One region of the Streptomyces sp. NBC_00876 genome, then DNA from elsewhere that is predicted to be linked to it. Evidence: riboswitches for the same ligand, from Rfam matches in the RefSeq annotation. Region 1 holds a riboswitch; each other region holds the start of a gene.
The links. Region 1 has a riboswitch for cobalamin ahead of OG782_RS08045 (cobalamin biosynthesis protein). Riboswitches for the same ligand answer to the same signal wherever they lie in the genome.
Positions count from the first base shown of each region.

Region 2: it holds a riboswitch for cobalamin, as region 1 does, so the genes downstream of both, OG782_RS01975 (ABC transporter substrate-binding protein) here and OG782_RS08045 (cobalamin biosynthesis protein) in region 1, are expected to answer to the same signal.
Region 3: it holds a riboswitch for cobalamin, as region 1 does, so the genes downstream of both, OG782_RS34420 (CbtB-domain containing protein) here and OG782_RS08045 (cobalamin biosynthesis protein) in region 1, are expected to answer to the same signal.
Region 4: it holds a riboswitch for cobalamin, as region 1 does, so the genes downstream of both, OG782_RS25310 (ribonucleoside-diphosphate reductase subunit alpha) here and OG782_RS08045 (cobalamin biosynthesis protein) in region 1, are expected to answer to the same signal.

Region 1 is NZ_CP108800.1:1,826,396-1,833,744, reverse strand. Features, by position in the region: gene OG782_RS08050 (cobyric acid synthase) at 1-1,271, opposite strand, end outside; gene OG782_RS08045 (cobalamin biosynthesis protein) at 1,268-2,311, opposite strand; cobalamin riboswitch at 2,456-2,586, opposite strand; gene OG782_RS08040 (hypothetical protein) at 2,748-2,981, opposite strand; gene OG782_RS08035 (anion permease) at 3,004-4,269, opposite strand; gene OG782_RS08030 (class II aldolase/adducin family protein) at 4,506-5,168, shown strand; gene OG782_RS08025 (alpha/beta hydrolase) at 5,374-6,501, shown strand; gene OG782_RS08020 (hypothetical protein) at 6,686-7,349, shown strand, end outside.
Region 2 is NZ_CP108800.1:420,940-428,288, forward strand. Features, by position in the region: gene OG782_RS01955 (IclR family transcriptional regulator) at 1-675, opposite strand, end outside; gene OG782_RS01960 (PRC and DUF2382 domain-containing protein) at 1,173-2,249, shown strand; gene OG782_RS01965 (ABC transporter ATP-binding protein) at 2,341-3,129, opposite strand; gene OG782_RS01970 (FecCD family ABC transporter permease) at 3,126-4,142, opposite strand; gene OG782_RS01975 (ABC transporter substrate-binding protein) at 4,214-5,254, opposite strand; cobalamin riboswitch at 5,317-5,504, opposite strand; gene OG782_RS01980 (acyl-CoA dehydrogenase) at 5,751-7,349, opposite strand, start outside.
Region 3 is NZ_CP108800.1:7,870,783-7,878,131, forward strand. Features, by position in the region: gene OG782_RS34405 (dihydrolipoyl dehydrogenase family protein) at 1-905, shown strand, start outside; gene OG782_RS34410 (diadenosine tetraphosphate hydrolase) at 862-1,401, opposite strand; gene OG782_RS34415 (histidine phosphatase family protein) at 1,578-2,147, opposite strand; adenosylcobalamin (AdoCbl) riboswitch at 2,286-2,379, shown strand; gene OG782_RS34420 (CbtB-domain containing protein) at 2,425-2,640, shown strand; gene OG782_RS34425 (CbtA family protein) at 2,670-3,443, shown strand; gene OG782_RS34430 (GNAT family N-acetyltransferase) at 3,608-4,117, opposite strand; gene OG782_RS34435 (tetratricopeptide repeat protein) at 4,266-4,649, opposite strand; gene OG782_RS34440 (pirin family protein) at 4,793-5,758, shown strand; gene OG782_RS34445 (hypothetical protein) at 5,913-7,349, opposite strand, start outside.
Region 4 is NZ_CP108800.1:5,717,943-5,725,291, forward strand. Features, by position in the region: gene OG782_RS25290 (family 20 glycosylhydrolase) at 1-436, opposite strand, end outside; gene OG782_RS25295 (helix-turn-helix domain-containing protein) at 541-1,515, opposite strand; gene OG782_RS25300 (hypothetical protein) at 1,597-1,809, shown strand; gene OG782_RS25305 (ribonucleotide-diphosphate reductase subunit beta) at 1,815-2,831, opposite strand; gene OG782_RS25310 (ribonucleoside-diphosphate reductase subunit alpha) at 2,831-5,209, opposite strand; cobalamin riboswitch at 5,350-5,481, opposite strand; gene OG782_RS25315 (GNAT family N-acetyltransferase) at 5,540-6,052, opposite strand; gene mctP (monocarboxylate uptake permease MctP) at 6,169-7,349, opposite strand, start outside.

The DNA of each region.
Region 1 (7,349 bases):
GAGCGGCAGCCGTCGAGACGCTGCCCGCCGCCGTCGGTGAGGAACGGCTCGCCGCCGCGCACGTCCGCGACGCCGTGATGGATCTCGTACCCCTCGACGGGGGCGCCGAGCGCCTCGCCGGCCGGCCGGGCGAGGGTCTTCTCGCGGTCGAACCGGATGCGCACGGGCAGCAGTCCGAGTCCGTCGACCTTCCCGGCGCGCGACTCCACGTCGTCCTCGATGTGCTCGCCGAGGATCTGGTAGCCGCCGCAGATGCCCAGGACGGGGCGTCCCTCGGCGGCGCGCCGCTGCAGCGCGTCGGCGAGCCCGCGCTCGCGCAGCCAGGCCAGCGCCTTCACGGTGCCGCGGGTGCCGGGCACGATGACGAGGTCCGCGTCGTGCAGTTCCTCGGCGCGGTCCACGAACCGCACCACGACGCCCGGTTCGGCGGCGAGCGCGTCGACATCGGTGAAGTTCGACATCAGCGGCACGGCGCACACGGCGACGCGCAGGATGTCCTCGCCGTGCGGCGGGGCGACGACGGACTCCCGTACGGTGCCGCGCAGCGAGACCCGCAGCCCGTCCTCCTCGTCGATGCCGAGGCCGTGGGCGAACGGCAGCACCCCGTACGTCGGCCGTCCGGTCAGGTCGAGCAGCATGTCCAGGCCGGGCTCCAGCAGGGAGACGTCGCCGCGGAACTTGTTGACCAGATAGCCGGCGATCAGCTCCTGGTCCCCGGCCGCGAGCAGCGCCGTCGTACCGAAGAACGAGGCGAAGACCCCGCCGCGGTCGATGTCGCCGACGACCACCACCGGGAAGCGTGCCGCCCGTGCGATGCCCATGTTCACGATGTCCGTGCGCCGCAGATTGATCTCGGCCGGACTGCCCGCCCCCTCGCAGATCACTGCGTCATACGTGCCCCGAAGCTGCTCCAGGCAGTCCACGACGGTGGACAGAAGCTGCTCCTGCCGGCCGCCGTGGTAGCCGCGGGCGCTCATTTCGCCGACCGCGCGCCCCATCAGGACGACCTGGCTGGAGCGGTCGCTGCCGGGCTTGAGCAGGACCGGGTTCATCAGGGCGGTGGGCTCGACCCGGGCGGCCTGGGCCTGCATGGCCTGGGCGCGGCCGATCTCGGCGCCCTCGCGGGTGACGAAGGAGTTGAGCGACATGTTCTGCGCCTTGAAGGGCGCCACCTTCACGCCCCGGCGCACCAGCCAGCGGCAGATGCCCGCCGTGACGACGCTCTTGCCCGCGTCCGATGTGGTCCCGGCGACCAGTAGTCCACCGCTCATGTCCGTCTCCGTCCAGAGAGTCGAGGTCCTGCGGTACGGGGCGCTGCGGTACGGGGCGCTGCGCCGGTGGCCCCCGGGGTGCGGGAGCCCGCGATGCGCCGTGCCGCGAGGCCGATGCCCAGGCGGGCCGCCACGCTCACGCCGAGGGCCAGCGCGTTCACCCGGCGCGACAGCCGTACGGCGCGTTCGATGTCCGCGCTCTCCACCGCCCGGCCGGTCTCCCCGTTGAGCACGGGCCGGTGCTCGACCCGGCCGCCGTAGGCGAGGGTCCCGCCGAGCCGTACGCCGAGGGCGCCCGCGAACGAGGCCTCCACCGGGCCCGCGTTGGGGCTCGGGTGCTTGGCCGCGTCCGCCCGCCAGGCCCGGACCGCTCCCCGTGGCCGCCCCCCGGCGGCCACGGCGAGCAGGGCCGTCAGCCGGGCGCCCGGCCAGCCCGCGACGTCGTCGAGGCGCGCCGAGGCCCAGCCGTAGCGCCGGTAGCGCGGCGATTTGTGGCCGACCATCGCGTCGAGCGTGTTGGCGGCCCGGAAGCCTACGAGTCCGGGGACCCCGCCCAGCGCGCCCCACACCAGGGCGCCGACCACGGCGTCCGAGGTGTTCTCGGCGACGGACTCCACGACGGCACGGGCGATCTGCGGCCCGTCCAGGGAGTGCGGGTCGCGGCCGCACAGATGCGGCAGCCGCTCACGGGCCAGGTCGATGTCCCCGGCGGCGAGCGCGCCACCGATGGCCCGGGCCTCGCGCCCCAGCGACGTACCGCCGATGACGGACCAGGTGGCGGCGGCGGTCAGGGCGACGGACGCGGCGGGGTGGCGGCGCAGCGCACGGGAGGCCAGCGCTGCGCCCCCGGCGGCGCCTCCGGCGCAGATCAGGGTGTGCAGTGCGCCCCACCCGCGGTGGTCGCGCCACAGACGGCGTTCGACGCCTGCCGCGGCCCGCCCGAAGGCGGCGACCGGGTGCCCCCTGCGGGGATCACCGAGCAGCAGATCGCCGATCAGACCGGCCGTGGCGCCGTACGCGAAAATGCGATCGGCACGCACGGTTCAGCCGGCCGTTACGCCTCGAAGGACCTTCGTACGGGCAACTGCTGGCAGAAGCGGTACAGGAATGGACGCACGGCAGGCGGGCATGACGATATGTCCTCACTCAGGGTCCGCGCCCTGGTTCGACGTGACCGGCGACGAGAGTCTCCTGGCTTCCGGATCCGCAGTTCCCCCGGTCTTCCAGCCCGCTTGCGTGGACCGTGACGTACGGGTGGGGGACTGCTCCCCGGTGACAGTGGCGGGACCGCGCCGGATTCGCACCGGCTTCCTCTGCTGTCGCCGTAATGGCTCCGGCAGTCCACCACGCTCCGCGAACACCCGTCAACTTGCCGTTGACCTGCGGCGGCGCAGTGTGCGCAGACACACATCGGGCCGGACACACACGAGGTGTGTCCGGCCCGATGCGTACGAGCGGAATGGGGCGGGTGTGGCGTCAGGCGACGATCAGATAGATGCCGTAGGCCACCGCCGCGGCGCACAGTCCGAAGCAGACGTACGCGCCGGCACGGGCCAGCATGAGCGATCCGCCCGCCGAACCGCCCTGCGCGGCCGGTTCGGGCTGCTTGGAGAGGCCGACGATGCCGAGGGTGAAGAGGCCCACCAGCGCGACGGTGGCGACGAGAGAGACGCCGAAGACGGTGCCGAGGGCGGCCCAGTCGATGTGCATGATCTGTCCTTACCGGAGGCTCTTAGACCGTGGCGGGTCGGGCCGGGTCGGAGACGGGTCCGGCCGGGGCCGGGATGGTGGCCGTGAGGTCGTGGGTGGTCTGGGCGGCCGCGGTGGGCGGCGGGCTGACGGCCGCGATGGCCGTGGTGACGACCCCCGCGGGCTCGGCGTCCGCACCGGCCGGGGCGACGTCCTCGTGGCTGACGGGCTTGCGGCGCGACAGCATCCAGATCGCTCCGGAGCCGGCGATGAGCAGCGCCGCGACGACCACGACGCCCCAGGTGCCCTGCTTGGTGAGGAGCTCGGCACCCGCACCGACCAGTCCGGCGGCCGGCAGGGTCAGACCCCAGGCGACGAACATCCGGGTGGCGGTGGACCAGCGGACCACGCCCCCCTTGCGGCCGAGGCCCGCGCCCATCACGGCGCCGGAGCAGGACTGGGTGGTGGAGAGGGAGAAGCCGAGGTGCGAGGAGGCCAGGATGACGGTGGCCGCACTGGTCTGGGCGGCGAAGCCCTGCGGCGGCTTCAGCTCGGTCAGGCCGCTGCCCATGGTGCGGATGATGCGCCAGCCGCCCAGGTAGGTGCCGAGCGCGATGGCGAGGCCGGCGCTCACGATGACCCAGACCGGCGGGTTGGAGCCGGGGGCCAGGACGCCGCCGGTGACCAGGGCGAGCGTGATGATGCCCATGGTCTTCTGCGCGTCGTTGGTGCCGTGGGCGAGGGAGACCAGCCCGGCCGAGGCGATCTGGCCGGCGCGGTAGCCCTTGGCGGTGGCCTTCCCCTGGGCGTCGCTGCGGATCTTCCCGCCGATGCGGTACGTGAGCTTGGTGGCCAGCAGCGCGGCGAGACCGGCGACGACCGGCGCGGCGACCGCGGGGAGCAGCACCTTGGTGACCACGGTGCCGCCGTCGACCGACGACCAGCCCGCGGACATCACCGCGGCGCCGATGAGGCCGCCGAACAGTGCGTGGGAGGAGCTGGAGGGCAGTCCGACCAGCCAGGTCAGCAGATTCCACAGGATGGCGCCCACCAGGGCCGCGAAGATGACCTCGGTTCTGAGCCCGTCTTCGTTGATGATCCCGCCGGAGATCGTCTTGGCGACCTCCACCGACAGGAACGCGCCTACGAGGTTGAGAACGGCGGACATGGCCACCGCTGTCTTGGGTTTGAGTGCACCGGTCGAGATGGTGGTGGCCATCGCGTTGGCGGTGTCGTGGAAACCGTTCGTGAAATCGAACACTAGAGCTGTCACGATCACAATCGCGAGCAGCAGCGTGATGTGTTCCATTTACCCAGGCAATCGTTCGACGTCAGTGGCACGTGGACCGTAGGCAATCTGGGTGAACGGAAGATGAACTGGGAAGGGCGTTGTGGTGACCCCAACCGGAGTGCCACTGCCCTGTTCGGGTGTCGGCCGGTGGTGCGATTCCGGCACAGGCCGGTGTGGGCCCGGAATCCGGGGTTCGGGCGGGCCTTCGCGGGAGGGGTGGCAAGGTGTCGCTCATCCGTTGAAAGGATCTTCGTATGAGCGAGCAGCGGCGGGATTCGATCGAACAGGCCTGGGGCGCGGTCGTCGCCACGGCCCGCAGGACAGCATCCGAGGGTCTCGTCGTCGGCACCTCCGGCAACGTGTCGGCGCGGGTCGGCGCGACCGTCCTGGTCACCCCGAGCGGAGTGCCGTACGACAGGCTCCGGCCCGAGGACGCCGTCGGCGTCGATCTGGAAGGCAACCGGGTCCTCGGCGAGCTGGCCCCCACCAGCGAGCTCCCGCTCCATCTCGCGGTCTACCGGAACACCGGCGCCGCCGCCGTCGTGCACACCCACGCGGTGCATGCCACGGCCGTCTCCACCCTGGTCGCCGAGGTCCCGTCGGTGCACTACGCCGCCGCGATGCTGGGCGGCCCCGTCCGGGTCGCCGCCTACGCCCGGTACGGCACCGACGAGCTGGCCGGGAACATGCTCACGGCCCTGCGCGACCGGACGGGCTGTCTGCTGGCCAACCACGGCACGGTCGCCTACGGCGCCACCCTCGACGAGGCGTACGACCGCACCGCCCAGCTCGAATGGCTCTGCCGCGTCTGGCTGGCCGCGAGCTCCGTGCCCGGCCGCTCCCCGGCCCTGCTGACACCGGACCAGCTGGGCGACGTCCAGGAAGCGCTGAAGGGATACGGGCAGCAGCCCGGCTGAATCAGGTCCGGACCCGGCCTCGGCCTGCCGCTGCCCGGCGGGCTCCGGCCGTGTGGGCCTCGGCCGTGTGGGCTCCGGCCGTGTGGGCTCCGGCCGTGTGGGCTCCGCACCGGACGCCCCTTGCCGTACCGCCCGCCGGACGGCCCCCTCCCCGGACGGCCCCCGTCCGCTGGCAGCGTGCGGTGGCGCCCCGGACACTGAAGCCGTGCGCCCGGCTAAAGCGACGGCAGCAGTCGTCACCACCATCCTCGGCGCCGGTGCGGCAGCGGTCGCGGCCGGCCGGTACGCCGGCGACGTCGCCCTCAAGGCGCCGTCCGGACGTCCCCTCCCCGCAGACCGCAGGCTCACCGTGCATGCGACGGCGGCCGGACAGGTCACCCTGACCCGGTCCTTCACGTCGTTGCGCCCCGGTACCTACGGACTGGTGGGCGACGACGTCCACGCCGTCGTGGGACCGGTGATCGACCAGGCCCACCAGGCCCCCGACACCGTCGTGCGCCGGCTGGAACGCGTCAGCCGCGGCACCCTGCTCCCCGGGGCCCAGGTCCGCTTCACCCCGGAGCTGTACAGCGGCGACCCCGCCACGGCCCTCGGCCTCGATTTCCGCGAGGTGGAGATCCCCGGCGAACTCGGCGGCCTGCCCGCCTGGTTCGTTCCCGGGCCCCGTGACACCTGGGTCATCACCGTGCACGGCATCGGCACCACCCGGGAACACCCGCTGAACGTGATGGGCTTCCTGCACGGACAGCAGCTGCCGGTGCTCGACCTCGCCTACCGCGGCGACGCCGGGGCCCCGCGCTCCCCGGACGGACTCTCCCACCTCGGCGAGTCCGAATGGCGCGACCTGGACGCCGCCATCCGCTTCGCCGTGCGCTACGGCGCCGAGAAGGTCATCCTGCACGGCTGGTCCACCGGCGCCTCGATGGCCCTGCACGCCTGCGCCAACTCCGCGCTCAGGGACCGGATCTGCGGCCTCGTCCTCGACTCCCCGGTGCTGGACTGGGCCACCACCCTGCGCGCCCTGGCCGCCGCCCGGGGCGTCCCGTCCGCACTGCTGCCCCTCGCCGTCCGCGCCGCCCAGGGACAGACGGGACTGCGCGGAGCCAGGCTCCTGGACACATCCCTGCCCCGGACACTGCATGTCCCGGTGCTGATCTTCCACGGCCCCGACGACACCCTGGCCCCCTGGCAGCCGTCCCGGCAGCTCGCCGCCCACCGGCCGGACCTGGTCGCCCTGCACTCCGTACCCCAGGCTCCGCATGCGGCGATGTGGAACGCCGACCCGGCCCGCTACGAAGAGACGCTGCGCCGCTTCCTCACGCCCCTGATGTGAGCCGATGTGCCGCTTCGGCCGATTGGTCCCGGCCGGTGCGGGCACCCTCCGGCACCGGCGCTCCGGGTTCCGTTTGGGCTTTCGGGCCGTCAGAGGCAAGACTGCTCCCGTGACGTCCCGTACCCCGCGCGACTCCAGGCTGCGACTTGTCCGCCCGCGACCCCTCGCCACCGCCCGCAAGGCCGTGATCACCCGGCGCACCAGGCCCGCGCCCCGCCCGCCCGAGGGCACTCCGCCCCGCGCGGAACTGGCCCGTCAGGCCAGGACCGCCCTGGCCGACGCCGTACGGATCGCCCGCTGGGCGGCCGACGGTGCGAGCCCCGGCACCCCGCCCCTGGCCGCCCAGGCCCTCGAACGGGCCGCGGCGGCGCTGGAGTTGTCCCCGGCCCAGGTGCGCTCCGGCTGGGACCGGGCCCGCCTCGCCGGACTCGTGGAACTGCACGGCGACACCGCACGGCCCGGCTGGCGGCTGCGCGCCTGGGACCGCGACGACTCCGCCGTGCTCCGCGGCTGGGTGGCGCTCTTCGACGCCTGGTCGCTCGTCCACCCCGCCCCACGGGACATCGAGTCCACCGCGGTCGCCGAGGCCGTCGAGGCCGTGCCCCAGGTGCTCTCCCTCCTCCAGCTCTCGGCCGGCCCGGTCACCGTGCCGGCCCTGCTGGACCTCCTCGGCCAGCGCGTCGCCGAACTGCACGAGGAGCGCTGCGAGGTGCCGTACGGGCCGCAGCCGCTGCCCGCCCCCACCGAGGCGCCGCCCACGGCCCACTCCGCCGACCTGGTCGCCCTCCTGCTGGACTGGGCACTGGAGGGCCTGGCCGCCGTCGGGGCGCTCACTCTCGGCCCCGGCC
Region 2 (7,349 bases), 1.4 Mb from region 1:
TCCCTGGAAGACGGGAGCGGAGACCGCCGCCACGGCTTCGTCGTACTCGCCGTGGCTGATGCAGTAACCGTCGGCCCGGACCTGCGCGTAGCAGGCGAGGAGCGCGTCCAGGTCCGTGATGGTGCGGTCGTTGAAGCGCGTCAGTCCGGTGGCGCCGAACATCTGCCGGATCTCGCGTTCGGGGTGGTACGCGAAGATGGTGTGCCCGGACGCTCCGGCGTGGCCGGGCATGACCGCGCCGATGATGGCCGTGTAGCGGACCGGTCCGGTGCCGTCGACGGCGGCTTCGCAGCGGTAGCTGCCGCCGTGCGGGACGTTGAGGACGACGCTCTCACCGGTCTCGCGGAGCAGCCGGGCCAGTATCGGCCGGCAGATCGAGGACAGTACTCCGCTGTGCTCGCTGACCCGGGCCAGACGGGACAGGGCAGGACCCGGGCGGTAGCGGCGGGTGTGCTCGTCGCAGAGCAGGAAGCCGCGCGCGCTCAGGGTGGTGAGCAGGCGCTGGACGACGGCCTTGTCCCAGCCGTGATGGCGGGCGAGTTCGCTGACGCCCCACTCGGGCCGCTGCTCGGTGAAGGTGAGCAGGACGAGCAGGGCCCGGTCCACGGTCTGCAGGACACCGGGGGCCTGCTGTGCGGCGGGGGCCGGGGTGGTGTCCATGCCGTGCTCAGCCATGGGGCCGGGCCTCCTTCGTCCACATCGTCCGTCTGTCGGTGCGGAAATCGCAACGCCGTTGCGATTTCTGGCGAAAGGATGCGGCTGCGCCCAGCGGGTGTCAAGGGTTTCCCGGAAATTCGCTTCGCAGCGGCAACGGCCTGCTCAGGGGCGGTGCCGGGCGGCCGGCGCACACGCCCCGCGGCCGGTGCCGGACGAGCGCGAGAGGGGGCCGCTGCCGGGCGCCGCGCGTCCGGTCGTCCCGCTCCGCCGCCCCCGCCCTCACCGGCGGCCGGATTCGCGGCACACCCAGACCCGTTCACTCGATTGGCCTAATCGGGATTCGGGCCCCGCAGCGGCGTCGCGCGGGGCCTGCGCCGACACGGCACGGGTACGGCGACCGGCCTGCGGGGGCCGGGCGGTTGCAGCGTCCATCCGGGTGAGGCGCGATGGAATCCGGACGCGCCTCCCCTGCTGGAGCCACCCACAGGACGCGCCCGGGCGAGGAGGAATCGGTCATGGGAGCCGCTGACGGTTTCACGGATTCCGGAGAGCTCGACGGCCTGACGGTGTACGACACCGCGGGCGAGAAGATCGGCAACGTGGGGCGGGTGTATGTCGACGACAACACCGGCCGACCGGACTGGATCACGGTGAAGACCGGCCTGTTCGGCATGAAGGAGAGTTTCGTGCCCCTCGCCGGAGCCCGTCGCGTGGGCTCCGACCTGCACATCTCGCATACGAAGGACCTGGTGAAGGAAGCTCCGCGGGTGGACGCGGACGCCCACCTGTCCGTCTCCGAGGAGGAGGAGCTCTACCGGCACTACGGCCTGAGCAGGAACACCAAGGCCGCACTCGGTGACCGGGCGAACGCCGGCGGCACCGCGGGTGCCGGTGCGCCGACCACGTCCGGGACCGGCACCATGGGCGCCGCCGGAGCCGGCGCGGCCGCGGGCGCCGGAGCCATGGGCGCGGCAGGCGCGTCCGGGACCGGCCGGACGCAGGTGGCCGGCACCACGCCGGGCACCTCGGCGGCCGGCATGACCGGTGCGGGCGCCGGAGCGGGCGCCGGAACCGGGAGGCACCGGGACACCGAGACCTCGGGCACGGCCCGCCCGCTGGTCGGGGCCGGAGCGGGTTCCGAACGCTCCGCCGCCGACGGCGTCGGCGGCAAGGAGGAAATGATCCGCTCCGAGGAACAGCTGCACATCGGCACCGAGGAGTACGAGAGCGGCAGGGCCCGCCTGCACAAGTACGTCGTCACCGAGAACGTCACCCGGACCGTGCCCGTCTCGCACGAAGAGGTACGTGTGGTGCGTGAACCGCTGCAGCCGGGCGACAAGGCGGCCGCCCGCGCGGACATCACCGAGCAGGACGTGGAGGTCACCCTGCACGCGGAACGCGCCACGATGCGCAAGGAGACCGTGCCGGTCGAGCGGGTGCGGATGGAAACGAAGAAGGTGACCGAGCAGAAGGAAGTCTCCGCCGAACTGCGCAAGGAGCAGATCGACTACGCGGACGGCACCACCAAGAGCGGCAAGGACATGGGCGGGAAGGACATGGGCGGCGAGTTCGGTCAGGGCCGGCGCCGCTGACCCCCGCGCACCGCGTCGGTCCGGCCGCACCGGACAAGCGAGGGGCGGACCCGCTCACGGGGTCCGCCCTCTCGTGTTCCCCGGGAGGACGTCAGGGCCGCTCCGGACGGAAGCGCACCGAGGGCCGGCCCTGCGGGCCGTCCGGTGTCACGACGGCCCGTACCCGGTAGACGCCGGCGATGAGTTCCTCGGTGATCACCTCCGCCGGTGTGCCGGCCGCGACCACCCGTCCCTCGTTCATCACCACGATCCGGTCACAGAACATCGCGGCCAGATTGAGGTCGTGCAGGGCGACGACGGCGGTCAGCGGCAGCGAGGTGACCAGGGACATCAGTTCCAGCTGGTGCTGGATGTCCAGGTGGTTGGTCGGTTCGTCGAGCAGGAGCTCACGCGGCTGCTGGGCCAGCGCCCGGGCGATCTGGACGCGCTGGCGCTCCCCGCCGGACAGGGTGTGCCAGGACTGGTCGCGGCGTCCGGCCAGACCGGTCCGCTCCAGCGCCTCGTGCACCGCGCTCTCGTCCGCGGCCGTCGGCGCCGACCAGGCGCGGCGGTGCGGGATGCGGCCCAGGCGTACGACGTCCACGACATTCAGCTCGACCTGGGTGACGGCGTGCTGGTCGACCACCGCCACCCTTCCGGCCACGGTGCGACGGCCCACTGCGGTCAGCGGATCGCCGTCGAGGGTGACCGCACCGGCGTCCGGGGCCAGGACTCCGGCCAGGATCCGCAGCAGGGTGGACTTCCCGGAGCCGTTCGGGCCGATCAGCCCGATGGTGGCGCCGGGCGGCGGGGCGAGCGAGACGCCGTCCAGGATGAGGCGGCCGCCCGCCGACCGGCTGACCCGGTCGGCCCGCAGGCCGCCGGCGGTGGTCCCGGTCATGTGGCCCGCCGGGTGCGGTAGAGGACCAGGACGAAGGCGGGCACCCCGATCAGTGCGGTGACGACACCCACCGGAACCTCCTGCGGATCGAGGACGGTCCGGGCGAGGGTGTCGACCCAGACCAGGAAGACGGCGCCGGCGAGCGCGGTGACGGGCAGCAGCCTGCGGTGGCCGGCGCCGGCGAGGGCGCGGGCCGCGTGCGGCAGCACCAGTCCGACGAACCCGATGGCGCCTGCCGAGCTCACGAGCGCGGCGGTCAGCAGCGCGGTCGTGCACAGCAGGACGATCCGGGTGCGCCCGACATGGACACCGAGGGTGGCGGCCGCGTCCTGGCCGAAGGCGAAGGCGTCGAGCGTACGGGCGTGGCCCAGACAGATCAGCAGCGTCACCCCGAGCACGGCGGAGCAGATCCACACGTCGCTCCAGCCGACGCCGCCGAGCGAGCCGAGGAGCCAGAACAGCACCCCGCGGGTCTGCTCGGCGTCGGCGGCGGTCATCACGACGAAGGAGGTGAGCGCGGAGAACAGCTGCATGGCCGCGACCCCGGACAGCACGACACGGTCGGTGCTGCCGCCGAGTGTGTGGCTGAGCAGCAGGACCAGGGCGAAGGAGCACAGCGCCCCGATGAACGCGCCGGCCGACAGGGACACCGCTCCCCCGCCGGCCCCCAGGACGACGACCACGACCGCGCCGGTCGAGGCGCCGGAGGAGACGCCGAGGACGAACGGGTCGGCGAGCGGGTTGCGCAGCAGGGACTGCATGACGGTGCCGCAGACCGCGAGCCCGGCGCCGCAGACGGCGGCGAGCAGGGTTCTGGGCATGCGGAGGTTCCAGATGATGCCGTCCCGGATCGGGCTCAGCGGCGACTGCCCGAACCCGAGGTGGGCCGCGACCGTGGACCGCACGTCGCCGACGGAGATCCTGGCCGGACCGATGGTGACGGCCACCGCGACGGACAGGGCGAGCAGCAGGAGCCCGCCGGCCCACAGGAGCCCGCCGCGGATGGAGCGGATGCCGGGACGCCCGCGCCCACCGTCCGTGGGGGGCGTGCGCTCGCGTACCGCTGCGGCCTGTCCGGTGTCCGTCACCCCGCGAGCCCGAAGGTACGCAGCCCCGCGGCGACGAGTTCCACGCCCTCGACCGTCCGGATGGACGGGTTCATGGCCTGGCCGCTGAGCAGCACGTAGCGCTGGTGCCGGACGGCGTCCATGTTCTTCGTGGCGGGGTTGGACTCCAGGAAGGCGATCTTCTTCGCGGCGCTCTCGGCGGTCTGCGACTTGCGGGTCAGGTCACCGATGACCAGCACGTCCGGGTTGCGGTCGGCGACGGTCTCCCAGTTGATCTGCGGCCATTCCTCATGGGTGTCGTCGAAGGCGTTCTCCGCACCGAGTTCCCGGGTGATGATGCCGGGCGCGCCGCAGCAGCCGGCCAGGTACGGGGCCTCGGAGTTGGCGAACCAGTACATGAGGGAGGCGCCGGAGGCGTCGATGCCGCTCGCTGCCTTCCGTACCCGGGCGCGCAGCTCGGTGACGAGCTTCTCGCCCCGCTCCGGAACGCCGAACACCTCGGCCAGGTCGCGCACTTCCGCGTACACGCTGTCCATGGTCAGCGCACCGGTGCGGACCCCGTCGCCGTCCTTGGTGTTGTCCTTGGCGGTGCAGTCGGCGGGCGAGACGTAGGTGGGGACACCGAGCTTCTCGAACTGCTCCCGGGGAGCGACGCCGCCCTTGGCCAGCGTGGACTCGAAGGACGCGCTGACGAAGTCGGGCTCCTGGTCCAGGACCTTCTCGGACGAGGGGCGGTTGTCGGAGATCCTCGGGACGCCGGCGTTGGCCTTCTCCAGGCCCTTCATGACCGGGTCGGTCCAGGTGGCCGTGGCGGCCAGCCGGTCCGCGAGGCCGAGCGAGAGCAGGATCTCGGCCGATCCCTGGTCGACGGGGACGGCACGCTGCGGGGCGGCCTTCACGGTGACGGTGCGTCCGCAGTTCTTCAGCGTCACCGGATAGCCGTCGGCTCCCGGGGACTTGGCGGCGGAGCTGTCCGCACCGCCGCCGCAGGCCGTCAGCAGGAGGAGTGAGGCGGTGAGCAGGGCGGCGGATCGGGCGGGGCCGGCTATGGGCGGCACGGAGTACCTCGGCGTCTCTGGGCCCATGCGCGGGGCCCGGTGTACGGAGTTCCGCGGCCCGGTCCCGGACCGCGGGTGCCAGCAGGTCTTCGGACTCGGGTTCATGCGGACGGGGCGCCTTCCCGGGAAACCGTGGGTCTCCCAGTGGCCGTGGCCCCGCCCGTCCCCCTCACCGCTGCGCGTCAGCTCCGGATTCGCACCGGATTCCCTGACCCCTACGTGGAGTTCGACTGGCTCCGGGCACGCTACCACGAGCTTCTGCGCAGCTCAGCGGCGGTGCGGCCGGTGCTGCGGGCTCCCCGTCGTGCCCGGCCCGGCGGGGACGCCGGGGGCCGACGGGGCCGACGGGCGGCATGGCGCCCGATGTAGCCGCCCCCGCGCGAGGCCGTCGCGCGTGGGCGGCGTCCACCCGTTCACCTCTTGTGGCGAACCGATTCCTCACTCATGTACTGCGGCGTTCCGCACCACCGCGACGGCGCCCTTCGCGCAGTGCGCCTCATCGCTCACCCCCGGCAGGTGTCCCGCTCCGCGTCCGGTGCCAGGACGCGCCCGGGTCGTCGTACGCGTCGATGTACCCGGCTCCCGTGATGGGCCAGTCGGCGAGCAGTTCCTCGGGAATCGCGAAGGATTCGGCCAGGGCCGGCAGATGCGCGCCGACGGCGGAGACGAGCCCTTCGACGGTCTCCGCCAGCCCGTCGGCCTGCTCCGCGGTCAGCCGGCCGCCGACGAGCAGGTCACCGGTGTTGCGTTCGATCCAGCGCAAGGCGAACAGCCGGGCCAGTTCTCTCAGCCGCTCGCGGGCCCGTCCTTCGGGCAGGGCGTCGACCGCGTCCGCGTACGCGTCGGCCGCCAGCCGGTACGCATGGGCCTCCACCCCTCGCAGCGCGGGTCCGGCGGCCGCGTTCCACCGCTCCAGCGGGTCACCGTCCCCGGCCCGTGCGATGCGCGCCCCGGCCCGCGCGAACCAGGTCCGTTCCACGTGCGCCAGGAGCCCGGCGAGGAACCTCGGATCGGTGAGGTCACCGGGAAGCGGTGCGGCGCCGGGACCGGGACCGGGACTGGGACCGGGACCGGGACCGGGACCGGCCAGGGTGTCGGGCCCCGCGGCGAAGACCATGTCGGCGGCCGCCTTGACATGGATGGCGAGGTTGTCACCCTCCGCGGTGATGGCACCCTCCACGCCGGTGACGAGTTCGGTCATGCCGTTGTGCTCCAGCAGGCCCTGCGCACCGCATCGTTCGCGGCACTCCACGATCACCGCCCTGGCCTGCCAGGTGATCCACCCCTTGGCGATGTCGACCAGCCGCTGGACCTCCTCGCGTTCGGCGGCCGGCCGGTCCGCCGCCGCCTCCCAGCGGGCGAGGACCCGGCGGTGCAGCAGGCTCATCGCGAAGACGGTGGCCATGGCCTCGGCCAGCGGGCCGTGATGGCTGCGGTGGGCGATCACCGGCACCCGCGGCGACGGGCGGATCCCCGAGATGTACCGGTGGCCGCCGTAGCGCACCGCGACGGCCAGGGTGGCGCGGGCGGAGCCGACCGCACTGGCGCTCATACAGATCCGGCCGGCCGTGACGCGCGCCACCGAGGTGAGGAAGCGGCGCCTGCGGCCCGCGGTGCCGCTGCGGAACTCTCCGTCGTCGCCGACCCGGCCCTGATCGCCACCGAGCAGCGCGCCTCGACCGACGAACACCTGGTCGAAGGAGGTCAGGCAGTGGTCCACGGGGCTGCCCATCCGCGCGGGCAGCCTGCGGACCCGCACCCCCGGCAGGGCGCGGACGTCGTCGGTGAGCGGCACCAGGAGGAGGAAGACCCCGTGGTCGGTGCCGCCGACGATCAGCCGGGCGGCGACGAGCCCCGTCTTGGGGCCGCCGGCCGGACCGGTGTTGGGCATGAACTTCTGCGCCCCGGGTCCCGGGGTGTTCAGGACGAATCCGTCCCGTTCCCGGTCGTACGTGGCGGTCGTCTCGACGGCGGCGGCGTCGTTGCCGTGCGCCACCTCCGTACAGAGGAACGTTCCTGTCCGCCGGAGCCGGAGGAAGTCCGACAGATCGCGGGGGTTGTCGGGGTCGTGGTCCAGGAGGGTGCCGAGGAAGAG
Region 3 (7,349 bases), 6.0 Mb from region 1:
CCGGGCGCCTCGCCGTCGTCGGCGGGGGAGTGGTCGGCGTCGAGATGGCCACGGTGTGGGGCGGCCTGGGCGCCGAGATCACCATGCTGGTCCGCGGCAAGGGACTGCTGCCCCGGATGGAGCCGTTCGCCGGTGAGCTGGTCGCCGAGGCGCTGACCGAGGCGGGAGCCGATATCCGTACCGGCGTCTCGGTCACCTCGGTACGGCGCGGCGACCCGGACGGACCGGTCACCGTGGAGCTCGACAACGGCGAACGCGTCGAGGCGGACGAGGTCCTCTTCGCCACCGGCCGTGCCCCGCGCACCGACGACCTGGGCCTGGAGACGGTCGGCCTGAAGCCGGGCTCCTGGCTCACCGTCGACGACAGCTGCCGGGTCGAGGGCACGACATGGCTCTACGCCGTCGGCGACGTGAACCACCGCGCGCTCCTGACCCACCAGGGCAAGTACCAGGCCCGCATCTCCGGGGCCGCGATCGCCGCCCGCGCCCAGGGTGTACCGCTCCGGGAGGACGACCGCTGGGGCCCCTACGCAGCGACTGCCGATCATGCGGCCGTCCCCCAGGTCGTCTTCACGGACCCGGAGGCAGCCTCGGTAGGCCTCACCCTCGCCGAGGCGGAACGGGCCGGCCACCGGGTCCGGGCCGTCGACCACGACCTCGGGGCAGTGGCGGGTGCCGGCCTGTACGCGGACGGCTACCGGGGCCGGGCCCGCATGGTCGTCGACCTCGACCGGGAGATCCTGCTGGGTGTCACCTTCGTGGGCCCCGGGATCGGTGAACTGCTGCACTCGGCGACCGTCGCGGTCGCGGGCGAGGTACCCCTCGACCGGCTCTGGCACGCGGTCCCGGCCTACCCGACGATCAGCGAGATCTGGCTCCGGCTGCTGGAGACGTACCGGGGTTAGGCACCGCCGCCGGTGCTGTGACCGGAATTGCATTCCGGTCCAGCTCTTCCCCGATCGCCTCGCGCAGCGAGTCGTGCTGCGGACCGAGTGAGTACCGCTGGTCGGTCCACCTGTCGTGGGGATAGAGCCATACCGGCCTTCGCACCAAGTCGGCCGGCTCCCAGTCGAACCGGGGCCATACGTGCGCATGCAGGAACCCGTCGGTATTGCCCAGGATCTCCAGATTGACCCGCCGGAAGGCCGCATCCATGCGACGGGACGCTCGCTCGACTGCTTCTCCGAGTTGATCCATGTCGGACAGGAAGGCCAGCCGCTTTTCCACGGGCAGGTCCGACAGTCTTTCCACCTCGGGATCGTCCACCAGGAGCACTGAGTAGCCCGGGAGGAACTGCACATCGCCGATAGCCGCGAACCCCGCGTTCAAGCGCCGCAGGACTGCGGGGTTCTCGCCTCGCAGGGCACTACCGATCCGGTCCGTCCGCCAGTCATCAACCATGGCCGGAACCTACCCGGTTGCCCTCACCACCCCGCCTGACGATGCCGGGGAAATCACCTGCGACCGGCAGCTGCTCGGTCCGCAAAGGCGGTACGAGCAGGATCCAGTCCCCACCTCGACGAGGAGCCCGACGCGCACCGGGGCTTCTCCGGCTTCTCCCCCGCTCCGTCCGCGGCTCAGGCGGCCGCTTCCGCCGTGAGCGGCCGGCCGCAGCGCAGGTTCCACCGCCCCGACCTGCCACTGAACTCCGTCAGGGTCAGCGGGGCCACATCGAGACGCCAGAATGCCTGCGGCGGCAGGGCCAGCGCCTGAACGAGCGCGGCCCGCACCACGGCAGGCTCGACCACCGCCAGTACCCGCCCCGCGTCACTGTCGTGCAGCGAGTCGAGCCAGGTGCCCGCTCGGGCACACAGGTCAAGCAGCGATTCTCCGCCGTGCGGCGTGGCTGACGGATCGGCCAGCCACGCAGCCACCTCGTCCGGCTCGCGCGCAGCCACCTCCTCCAGCCGTGCGCCGGTCCACCGGCCCAACTCCCAGTCACCGAGGGCGTTGTCGGCAGTCGACCGGAGCCCCAGTGCGTCGGCCGTCAGGGCGCAGCGTCCGGAGGGCCCGTGCAGAATCAGGTCCGCGTCAGGTACCGCCTCCGCCGCGGCCCGGGCCTGCCGGAGCCCGGACTCGTCGAGCGGGGCATCACCCGCGAACCGGGCCTCGCGCAACGCGGCGTTCATCGCCGGTGAGATCAACATCACCCGTACCGTCAAGACCGCTCTCAACTCCCTGAACTGTGGCCACTTGGCCAAGCACACCATGGCATCCGGGGCCCGCGGCCCCCTCGGCGGCACCATGGCGGCGTCCGCGTCCAGGCGGTATGGTCGCGACGACATGACGAGGGTGTGACGGAAGTCCGGTGAGAATCCGGCACGGTCGCGCCACTGTGAACCCGTACCTGTGCGGGAAGTCAGACCCAGCACCTTCGTCTCAGGCACCACGATCGGGACGCGTGTTCCCACAGGAGGTTCTGCCATGGCACAGACTGCTGCCCCCGCCACCGGCGCACCCGCCATCACCCCCATCTCGCTGAAGGCCATTGCCCCTTGGGCGGTCCTCTTCGGCATCGTCATGCTGATCCTGCTCTACTTCGTCGGCGCCGAGCAGGGCGCCACCGCGCTCATCTCCGGCGAAGGCGTGCACGAGTGGGTCCACGACGGGCGCCACCTGCTCGGTTTCCCCTGCCACTGATCCATCCGGCTGATCCAGGGGAATCCCTCATGAACTCCATATCTGTCAGAGCCCTGCTGGTCCGCGGCATGCTGGCCGGCCTCGTCGCGGGTGCGCTCGCGCTGCTCGTCGCCTATTTCCTCGGTGAGTCCCGGGTGGACGCGGCCATCGCCCTCGAAGAGGCGCACAGCCACGACCACGGCGGCGGCGAGGAACTCGTCAGCCGTACCATGCAGTCCACGGCCGGCCTGGCCACCGGTGTGCTCGTCTTCGGCGTGGCCATCGGCGGCATCGCCGCACTCGTCTTCTGCTACGCCCTCGGCCGGATGGGCCGGTTCGGCCCGCGGGCCACGGCTGCGCTGATCTCGGGGGCGGCCCTGCTGGCCGTGTACATCGTGCCGTTCCTGAAGTACCCGGCCAATCCGCCGGCTGTCGGCAACCCCGACACGATCGGCCAACGCACCGCGCTGTTCTTCCTGATGGTGGCCCTGAGCGTGCTGCTGGCCGTGGCCGCCGTCATCCTCGGCAAGCGGCTGGCCCCTCGCCTCGGCCACTGGAACGCGACGATCGCCGCGGCGGCAGGCTATGTGCTGCTGATCGGCCTCTCCTATGCGTTCCTGCCGTCGTTCAACGAGGTCGGAAAGGACTTCCCGGCCACCCTGCTGTGGCAGTTCCGGCTGGCCACGCTCGCGGTCCAGGTAACGCTCTGGACCACCTTCGGTCTGCTCTTCGGCTATCTCACCGAACGACTGCTGGTGCCGAGGCCCGCCGCGGTCACCGCCGGGAACGGAGAGGTGAAGCGGGCCGCCACCGCCGTGGGCTGACCCCCGCCCCACCGGCCGGCCGATTCCGCACCGGCCGGTGCGGAATCGCGGCGCGGACAGGTGCGTATGGTGCGGCGCGGTCACGTGGCGCCGCGCCGGGCGAGTGCGCAACGGCAGAGCCCGCCGGGAGGCCCCCGGCGGGCTCTGCCGCGTACCGTCTCCGGTCACTGCTGCCCGGTGGAGCCGTCCCAGTCGATCCGGTAGTGCTTCAGCTGCGCGTCCTCGTCGACGAGGTGCATGCCGGCTGCGGTCATCACACGTTGAGAGGCGATGTTGTCGAGGTCCGTGTCCCCGTGCACGCAGACGACGCCGCGGTCCCGGGCGAAGTGGAGCAGCGCGCGAAGTGCCTCGGACGCGTACCCCATGCCGCGGGCCGAAGGCGCGAGCCCGTAGCCGATCGTGACGTGCCCCTGCGCGTCGGGCGCCCCGTGGAAACCCATCCCGCCTATGACCAGCCCGTCTTCGCGGCGCGCTATCTCGTACGAACCGAACGGGCTCGGGTCTCCGATGTCCGCGCAGGCCCCGAGGAATCGGGTGGCCGCCGCCCGGTCACCGGGGGAGGGGTACCCGGGAGCCCAGGACGCCCCGTTCGCGGGCGCGCCCGCGATGATCTGCTCGGCGTCGGCGACGCCCATCGGGCGCAGGAGCAGACGGGTGGTTCGAAGTGCATTCATGGTCGAGTGGAGTATCACGGGGCGCCGACGGACCGCACCCGGATATCCGGGTGCGGCCCGTCGGAGAGGCCGGCTGCACGCCGCCACGGGGCTGTTGCCTGCACGCCCCCACGGGGCTGCCGGCTGCGCGCCGCCACCGGGCCGTTGGTTACGCGCTGCCACCGGGGACGGCGGCCCGGACACCGCTGCCGGGGCCGAAGTCGCCGGACAGCGCGGCCGCCATCCGCAGCTGCGTGCCCGCCTCGGCCCGACGGCCCTGCCGCTCCAGCGTGCGGCCGAGCATCAGCCGCGCATAGTGCTCCACGGGGTCGCGCTCCAGTACCGCCCGCAGTTCCGCCTCGGCCCGGCCGAGCCGCGCCGAGTGGTAGTAGGCCCGGGCGAGCAGCAGCCGCGGTGCGACCTGCTCCGGGACCTCCTCGACGAGCCCGCCCAGAATCCGGGCCGCGGTCGTGTACTCCTTCGACTCGAAGAAGAACTGAGCGCGCTCCCAGCGCTCTGCGGCGGTACCGAACTCGTAGTACGTGTCGCTCATGTGACCTCCTCGGTCGAGGGTGCCCGCCGGGCCGGTCCCGTGCGCGTCCAAGGGCCACAACACCCAGAGGTAGTTTAACATTCCACTAAATATTCGGCGTGGGTGCCGCACGCCCGGACTCGCACAGGAATAGGTTGAGCGCCATGAGCAATCTCGATCGCCAGGCTGTGCCCTCCGTCTGCGGAGGGCGGGGCTTCGTCGTCGCCGAACCGGTACGTGAACTCCTCACCCCGCGCCGGGTCCGGCTCGGCGAGTCCACCGAGGTCCGCAGACTGCTGCCCAACCTGGGCCGTCGCATGGTCGGGGCCTGGGCCTTCGTCGACCATTACGGCCCCGACGACATCGCCGACGAACCCGGGATGCAGGTGCCACCCCACCCCCACATGGGCCTGCAGACGGTCAGCTGGCTGCACGAGGGGGAGGTCCTGCACCGCGACAGCCTCGGCAGCCTTCAGACGGTGCGCCCGCGCGAACTCGGGCTGATGACCTCGGGCCGCGCGATCAGCCACTCCGAGGAGAGCCCCAAGCCGCATGCCGCGCTGCTGCACGGCGCCCAGCTCTGGGTCGCGCTCCCCGGTGCCCACCGCGATGTCGAACCGCACTTCCAGCACCACACCGACCTGCCGACCGTCACCGCCCCCGGCCTCACGGCCACGGTGATCCTCGGCGAACTGGACGGAGCCACCTCGCCCGGCACCGCCTACACCCCGATCGTCGGTGCCGACCTCGCCCTGAGCCGGGGCGCCGAGGCGCGGCTCCCGCTGGACCCCGACTTCGAGTACGCCGTGCTGTCGATGTCCGGCGCGGCGGAGGTCGACGGCGTCCCCGTCGAGGCCGGCTCGATGCTCTACCTCGGCTGCGGCCGCGCCGAACTCCCTCTGCGTGCGGAGTCCGACGCGGGTCTGATGCTTCTGGGTGGTGAACCCTTCGAGGAGGAGATCGTCATGTGGTGGAACTTCGTGGCCAGGAACCAGGACGAGATCACTCAGGCGCGGGAGGACTGGATGAACGGTGGCCGGTTCGGCACTGTACGTGGCTATGACGGTGCACCGATCCCTGCCCCAGCATTGCCCCCGGTGCCCTTGAAGCCCAGGGGGCGCGTGCGCTGAGCTGCGGGTTCTTACGGGTTCTTGGCTTTCGAGGCGTACTCGACCATGCCTGCGTCGCACTGTGGGCGGGGGAGGTCTGGAGGCGACTGAGAGTGCCTCAGGAGAAGGTCTCCTGCTGGACCGGCGTCCCCACTCCGCGTACCCCGCCCCATGCTCAGGCCGGCGAGCCGAACCCGCACAGGACACCGTCCTGGCCCGGCTCACCCGGAGCGGCCACCGTGCCGTCGAGCCGCAGGCCGTACTCCATGAGGCCGCGCAGTCCCGGCGCGGCCTCCGGTTCCTGGTCGGCCAGGTACAGCAGGGCGCGCGTGGCGCTGCCGCTGCCCGCGACGGCGCGGCGGCACAACTCATCGACGTGGCCGCTTTCCGCGAGATGGTTGACCACTTCCGCGTCCGCGTAGTAGTCACCCGCCGCCGCTCGGTCCGCCAGTTCGGCGAGACGGCCGGCCTTGCCCAGCAGATCGGCGAGCCGCCGGGCGTCGTACTTGCCCAGGGGCCTGGTCTCCTCGCGGAGCAGCGCCAGCAACTCCACGTCCCTGCCATGTCGTTCGAGCAGGCTGACCAGCCGCCTCCTGCCGTCGTCCTCGCCCGCGGCCATGGCGTGGCGCCAGAGGGCGATGGCCTCGTCCACGCGGCCGCTCTGCTCCAGGTGATCGGACAGGTACGAGCGGGCAGGCAGATCACCGAGGGCCGCGCGCTCCTCGATCTCGGCGATCCGTCCCTGCTCGGCGAGGGTGAGCGCCACCCGATCCTGGGCACGCCAGTTCCCCGTTTCCGCGCGGGCGGTCAGCTCGTCCCACCGGCCGGCGTCCACGAGCATCGACGCAACGACGGTGTCGAGGTCGTCGTTGTGGCCGTGGTCACGCTCGAAAGCGAGCGCGACGTCAAGCGCCGCCTCCACCATGCCCAGTTCCTCGTACAGGTGCATCTCGGCCCACGGTCCGTACGGCGAGGGCTTCCAGGCCGCGCAGACGGCCGACGCGTGGGCGACAATCCCCGGGTTCTCGGCGGCGTGTTCCCGCCAGTGGCTGGTCAGGAAGCGCCTGGCGGCCTCCGAGCCGTCGACCGCCATGTCCTCCAGTTCGTCGAGGCGGCTCGCCGCGACGAGCAGGTCCACGCGTAGTTGCTCGCAGGTGAAGTCGTCGGGGTTCTCGGCCGACCAGGCCCGCAGCACGCGTTCGGCCTCGGCGGCGCTGTTCGCCGTGCCGTCGTCGAGGAGCAGGGCGACGAGATTGTCCCGTACGCCGGAGTCCCGGCCGGCGCCCTCCCGCAGTAGGGCGAGTGCCTCGTCCCGCCGGCCGGCCGTCAGCAGCGCCTCGGCGGCGTTCCGCGCGGCCTCCCCGTCGCCGCCCGTCGCTAGGCGCGTCCAAACGGCGATCGCCTCGTCGTGGCGCCCGGCGGATGCCAACGCGTCCGCGAGGGCGTCGGCGGCCTGTTCGTGGGCGTCGGCGTACGGCGACAGCAGTGCGATCTGTGTCTCGTGGTCATCCTGCACCAGGTCCCGCTGGACGTGCGTGATGAGCTGGCTGACCGCCTCCGGGTTCCCCTCGGCGGCCAGCGACTCCAGCGCCGCGAGGTACTCGGCCGTGCG
Region 4 (7,349 bases), 3.9 Mb from region 1:
CGTTCAGCAGCTGGAGCACCGTACGCGAACCGTAGAACACCCCGGCCGACGTCGCGGCGGTGACCGTGAGCCGGTCGCCGACGTCGAGGCGGTAGCCCTCCGCGCCCAACGTGCTCTTCAGGGACGGGTCCTGGCGCAGCACGATGTCGCCGGACCGGGCCTTGGCCCGTGACACCGGGGCCTTCCCGGCCAGTTCGCCCGCGAACCGCGCCGCATCGGCGGCGGTGCGCTGCTCCGGTACCCCGTCGAGCACGATCCTGGCCCGGTCGGTCAGGGCGAACTCCCCCTCGCCGGGCTGCCACTGCCGCAGCGAGGGCAGCACCTCGGGCGGCGGCGCGGCGGCCGCCGCTCCGTCCTCGGCCGAGGCGCTCTGCAGGGGCAGCAGAGTGGCGGCGAGCGCGGCCACCACGGCCCCGATGGTCCTTCGTCCAGTCATCCGGATGTCCATGCGCCCGACCCTGACGCGTCGCCGACGGCCCGGTCCATGGACAGGTGAAGGAATCGGTTGGACGAATGATCCGACGTCAGATCAGTGAAACCTCAGGCGACTTCGTTCAGTTCGGCCGGGCCGCGGAAGGTCCGGCGATACGCGTTCGGTGTGGTTCCCAGGGAGCGTACGAACTGATGGCGGAGTGCGGCTGCGTTGCCGAAGCCGGTCTGTCCGGCGATCGTGTCCATCGTTTCGTCGGATGTCTCCAGGAGGTGCTGGGCCAGCAGCACCCGCTGGCGCAGCAGCCAGCGGTACGGCGTGGTGCCCGTCTCCTGCTGGAAGCGGCGGGCGAACGTGCGCGGTGACATGTGCGCCTGGGCGGCGAGCTGTTCGACGGTCATCTCCTGGTCGAGGTGACGTTCCATCCAGGCGAGCGTGTCGCCGACCGTGTCGCAGCGGTTGCGGGGCAGCGGGCGCTGGATGTACTGCGCCTGCCCGCCGTCGCGGTGCGGCGGAACCACCATGCGGCGGGCGATGGTGTTGGCGGCGGCGGGCCCGTAGGCCTGGCGGACCAGATGCAGACAGGCGTCGATCCCCGCGGCCGTGCCCGCCGAGGTGATGACGGAGCCCTCGTCCACGTACAGCACGTCCGGCTCGACGATCGCCCGGGGGAAGCGGCGGGCCAGCTCGTCGGCGTGCCGCCAGTGGGTGGTGCAGCGCCGGCCGTCCAGCAGGCCGGCCGCGCCGAGCATGTACGCCCCCGAGCAGACGCTCAGCACCCTGGCTCCGCGGTCCACGGCCCGGCGCAGTGCGTCCAGGGCCGCCTCGGGGAACTCCCGGTCGCCGAAGCGGCTGCCGGCCGGGACGGCGATGAGGTCGGCCTCCTCCAGGCGGTCGAGGCCGTGGGGGGTGGTGAGGGTGAACCCGGCATGGGTCCGGAGCGTCGGACCCTCGGCGGATACCACGGCGAAATCCTGCACGGGCAGGCCCTCGTCGCTGCGGTCGAGTCCGAAGACCTCGCACAGGACGCCGAGTTCGAAGGGGTGGACCTCATCGAGGAGCAGGGCCGCGACATTCTTCAGCATGTCCCCAGTGTGGCAGTAATTCGATGCTGCATGACAGTCCTGCCACTGCCGCGACCGGCCGGAATCCACGACAGTAGAGACATGAACACATTCCTGAACTACTTGGGCACAGCGGTCGTTTTCGCACTCTTCCTGGCGCCGACGCTGGTCGGCCTCGCCCGCGAACGCCGCATCGACCGCCAGCTCCGGGAGGCGGAACGGGGCCGGAGCGCGCAACCCCCGCAAACGGCGGACGCCGCACGGCCGGTGAAGGCCGCACGGCGTCCGTACGTCAGGAGCTGGGCGAGGATCTGAAGGATCTAGAAGTCGTCGTCGAAGCCGACCGTGCCCTCGACGGCCACCTGGTAGGCGGACGGGCGGCGCTCGAAGAAGTTCGTCAGCTCCTGGACACCCTGGAGCTCCATGAAGGAGAACGGGTTCTCCGAGCCGTACACCACCGGGAAGCCCAGCCGGGTGAGCCGCTGGTCGGCGACGCACTCCAGGTACTGGCGCATCGACTCGGTGTTCATGCCCGGCAGGCCCTCGCCGCACAGGTCGCGGCCGAACTGCAGCTCCGCCTCGACGGCCTCCTTCAGCATGTCGGTGACCTGCTGCTGGAGGGCGTCGTCGAAGAGCTCCGGCTCCTCCTTGCGGACGGTGTCCACGACCTCGAACGCGAAGTTCATGTGCATGGTCTCGTCCCGGAAGACCCAGTTGGTCCCCGTGGCGAGGCCGTGCAGCAGACCGCGCGAGCGGAACCAGTAGACGTACGCGAAGGCGCCGTAGAAGAACAGCCCCTCGATGCACGCCGCGAAGCAGATCAGGTTCAGCAGGAAACGGCGGCGGTCGGCCTTCGTCTCCAGCCGGTCGATCTTCTCGACCGAGTCCATCCACTTGAAGCAGAACTGCGCCTTCTCGCGGATCGACGGGATCTCCTCGACCGCGTCGAACGCGGCCGCCCGGTCGTCCGGATCGGGCAGGTAGGTGTCGAGCAGCGTCAGATAGAACTGGACGTGCACGGCCTCCTCGAAGAGCTGCCGCGACAGGTACAGCCGCGCCTCGGGGGAGTTGATGTGCTTGTACAGCGTCAGCACGAGGTTGTTGGAGACGATCGAGTCACCCGTCGCGAAGAACGCGACCAGCCGGCCGATCATGTGCTGCTCGCCCGGCGAGAGCTTGGCGAGGTCCGCGACGTCGGAGTGGAGGTCGACCTCCTCCACCGTCCAGGTGTTCTTGATCGCGTCCCGGTAGCGCTCGTAGAAGTCCGGGTAACGCATCGGCCGCAGGGTCAGCTCGAAGCCCGGGTCCAGCAGGTTCTTGTTCTTGTCGGTGCTCATTACTGGCAGGCCTCGCAGGACTCGGGGTTTTCCAGGGAGCAGGCGATCGCGTCCGCGTCGGGCGCGGGCGCCTGCTCCGGAATCGGGGCGGCGGACGCCGCACGGGCGATCCGGGTCGCCGGGCGGGAGCGCAGGTAGTACGTCGTCTTCAGCCCCTGCTTCCAGGCGTACGCGTACATCGAGGAGAGCTTGCCGATCGTCGGCGTCTCCAGGAACAGGTTCAGCGACTGGCTCTGGTCGAGGAACGGCGTACGGGCCGCCGCCATGTCGATCAGTCCGCGCTGCGGGATCTCCCACGCCGTGCGGTACAGCGCCCGCACCTCCTCGGGGATCCAGGCGAAGCCCTGGACGGAGCCGCTCGCCTCGCGCAGCGCCTCACGGGTCCGCGCGTCCCATACGCCGAGCTTCTTCAGCTCGTCCACCAGATAGGCGTTGACCTGGAGGAACTCACCGCTGAGCGTCTCGCGCTTGAAGAGGTTGGAGACCTGCGGCTCGATGCACTCGTACACGCCCGCGATCGAGGCGATCGTCGCCGTCGGCGCGATGGCGAGGAGCAGGGAGTTGCGCATCCCGGTCTTCGCGATCCGGGCGCGCAGCGCGTCCCAGCGCTCCGGCCAGTTCAGCTCGGTGTCGTAGTGGTCCGGGTGCAGCACACCGCGGGCGGCGCGCGTCTCGGACCAGGCGGGAAGGGGGCCCGAGCGCTCCGCGAGGTCGCAGGACGCCTCGTACGCCGCGAGCATGATCCGCTCGGAGATCTTCGTCGACAGGGCGCGGGCCTCGGGGGAGTCGAACGGCAGCCGCAGCTGGAAGAAGACGTCCTGGAGACCCATCGCGCCCAGGCCCACCGGCCGCCAGCGGGCGTTGGAGCGCCCGGCCTGCTCGGTCGGGTAGAAGTTGATGTCCACGACCCGGTCGAGGAAGGTCACGGCGGTACGGACCGTGGCGTCGAGACGCTCCCAGTCGATGGTGCCGCCCTCGACGAACGCGCCGAGGTTGACCGAACCGAGGTTGCAGACGGCCGTCTCGCCGTCGTCGGTGACCTCGAGGATCTCGGTGCACAGGTTCGAGGAGTGCACGACGCGGCCCGGCTCGGCGGTCTGGTTCGCGGTCCGGTTGGAGGCGTCCTTGAACGTCATCCAGCCCTGGCCGGTCTGGGCGAGGGTCCGCATCATCCGGCCGTACAGCTCACGGGCCGGCATGGTCTTGCGCGCCAGGCCCTTGGCCTCGGCCGCCCGGTAGACGGCGTCGAACGCGTCGCCCCACAGGTCGACCAGCTCGGGCACATCGGCCGGGGAGAACAGCGACCAGACGCCGTCCGCGTCGACCCGGCGCATGAACTCGTCCGGGATCCAGTGCGCCAGGTTGAGGTTGTGCGTACGCCGCTGGTCCTCGCCCGTGTTGTCGCGCAGCTCCAGGAACTCCTCGATGTCCGCGTGCCACGTCTCCAGGTAGACGGCGGCGGCACCCTTGCGCCGGCCGCCCTGGTTGACCGCGGCGACGGAGGCGTCGAGCGTCTTGAGGAACGGCACGATGCCGTTGGAGTGCCCGTTGGTGCCGCGGATCAGCGAACCGCGGGCGCGGATACGGGAGTACGAGAGGCCGATGCCGCCCGCGTGCTTGGACAGGCGCGCCACCTGGTGGTAGCGGTCGTAGATCGAGTCCAGCTCGTCCAGCGGCGAGTCCAGCAGATAGCAGGAGGACATCTGCGGGTGCCGGGTACCGGAGTTGAAGAGCGTGGGGGAGGAGGGCAGGTAGTCCAGCCGGCTCATCAGCCCGTACAGCGCGGCGACCTCGGCCAGCGCGCGCTCGGAGGTGTCCTCGGCGAGCCCGGAGGCGACGCGCAGCATGAAGTGCTGCGGCGTCTCGGTGACCTGGCGGGTGATCGGGTGGCGCAGCAGGTAGCGGCTGTGCAGGGTGCGCAGCCCGAAGTAGCCGAAGCGGTCGTCGGCGCCGTCGGCGAGCGACTGCGCCACCAGTGCGTCGAGCGCGGCCGCGTGGAGCGTCACGAACTCGGCGGTACGGTCCGCGATCAGGCCCTCGCGGTGTCCGACGGCCACCGATGCGGAGAACGACGTCGCGCCCTGTCCGGCCGCCTCGTCCGCGATGGTGCGGGTGAGGAGACGGGCGGCGAGCCGGGAGTAGGCGGGGTCCTCGGAGATCAGGCCCGCGGCGGCCTCGGTGGCCAGCGAGCGCAGCTCGGCCTCGTCCGACCGGGCGTTGCGGCCGCGCAGCGCGGCGGCGGCGACCCGTCCGGGGTCGGTGTCGGGCAGATCCGCGGTGAGGCCGGTCAGGGTCCGCAGCAGTGCGGTCCCCGGTGCGTCGCTCGTGGTTCCCGTTGACTCGGCCACTGAAACCGGATCGGCTGGCGCGATGGTCACGTGGTGCTCTCCCTCGCTCGGCTCGGGGCCGGCGGGGGAGCGGGGGCAGCCGGGCGGAGCCGGGCCCGGGCAGGGCGGCACTCCGTGCGGCGTCCACCGGCCCATCCACGAGGCCCGGACGTCTGGGCATCCGGATCGGTCGAGCCGGATGCGCTGTCGGCAGGTCCTCGGACTGACGGGTGTGCAAAAGCACACCGAATACACCGTTGCGGGACAGTTCCGGATTCGCACCGGATTTCCCTGCGGCGACAACGAGCACGAGCATACATGTGGGGGCCGCCGGATGAGGCAGCCCCCACATGTTGTGTCGTGCGAGATCTCAGAGCGCTGTCACGGCGTGGGGCGGAGCTCCAGCCGGTACGTCAGCAGCTTGAGGTCATCGATGGGATTCCAGTCCCTCTCGGGGGTCCTGACGAAGCCGAGGCGCTCATAGATCCTATGGGCCGCGTGCATGGACGGCTGCGTCGAAAGGACGATCCCCGTGACCCCCGCGGTGTCCCGCGCGCGCTCGACGCAGGCCCGTACGAGCGCTTCGCCCGCCCCGGCCCCGCGGGCCTCCCGGGAGACCGCGAGCATCCGGAACTCGGCCTCGTCCGGCGCCGCGATATCGGCCCACGGATTGCCCGGCGGGGCGTAGGTGACCCCGCCCAGGACCCGGCCCCGGGCGTCCGCCGCCACCAGCACCCCGGCCTCGGCCGCGCGGCGGGGGACGTCGCGCAGTCTGACCAGGTACGGGTCGTCGGCCCCGTAGTCCAGGAGTCCGTCACCGAGATAGGCCTCGGCGGTGATCTCGCCGAGGAGGGCGTGTTCGGCGGGTTCGACCGGCCGGATCGTTATGTCCATACGCGGAGTCTGCCGCACGCGGGGGCCGCGACCGCAAGGGATTTCCCCGGCACGCGAACGGGCCGCCGCACCCCTGCGGGGAGGGGTGCGGCGGCCCGTGATCCATACGTCCGGGGTCAGTGACCGCCCGGCGCCCCGGCCGTGGCCGGCGGGAGCTCCGTCTTCACGCCCGGGTCGCCCGCGTCCGCCGTGTAGTCGCCCGGTGAGGTCTCGTCGACCCCGGCGGGCGCCTTCACGGCGTTCAGGACGAAGGTGAGGACGACGACCACCACGACGTTCAGCACGAAGGCCGTCAGACCGATGTAGCCGATCTCGCCGAGACCCGGGATCTCCTTGGAGGAGCCGCCGAAGTGCTTCTGGGTTCCGGTGGGGTTCGCGACCCCGTACGCGGCGAGCGTCCCGTAGACCATGCCGACCGCCCAGCCCGCGAGCAGCGCCCAGCGGTGGAACCACCGGGTGAACAGCCCGCCGACCAGGGCCGGCATCGTCTGGAGGATCCAGATCCCGCCGAGCAGCTGGAAGTTGATCGCGACCGTCTTGTCCATGGTGAGGACGAAGGCGAGCGCACCGACCTTCACCAGCAGCGACACCAGCTTGGAGACCTTGGTCTCCTGTGCGGGCGTCGCGTCGGGCTTCAGGAAGTCCTTGTAGATGTTGCGGGTGAACAGGTTGGCCGCGGCGATCGACATGATCGCGGCGGGCACCAGTGCGCCGATCCCGATGGCGGCGAAGGCGACCCCCGCGAACCAGTCGGGGAACATGGTCTCGAACAGCTGCGGGATCGCCAGCTGGCCGTTGTCCACCTTGACGCCGGCGGCGATCGCCATGAAGCCGAGCAGCGCGAGCAGCCCCAGCATCAGCGAGTACAGCGGCAGGATGGTCGTGTTGCGGCGGATCACCTCACGGCTGCGGCTGGAGAGCGTCGCCGTGATCGAGTGCGGGTACATGAAGAGCGCCAGCGCCGAGCCCAGGGCCAGGGTGGCGTATCCCCATTGGCCCGCCTCGCCGGGCGCGAGCGCACCGGTCGGCTTTCCGCCCGGCGGACCCGCGAACTTGTCCTGCGCGGCGGCGAAGATGTCGTCGAAGCCGCCGAGCTTGATCGGGATGTAGATGATCGCCACGGCGATGACCAGATAGATCAGGCCGTCCTTGACGAACGCGATCAGCGCGGGGGCGCGCAGGCCGGAGGAGTACGTGTACGCGGCGAGCACCGCGAACGCGATCAGCAGCGGCAGGTCCTTGACGAACCAGTGGGTGTTCTCGCCGCCCCCGACGCCCATCACGTCCAGCACCGCCT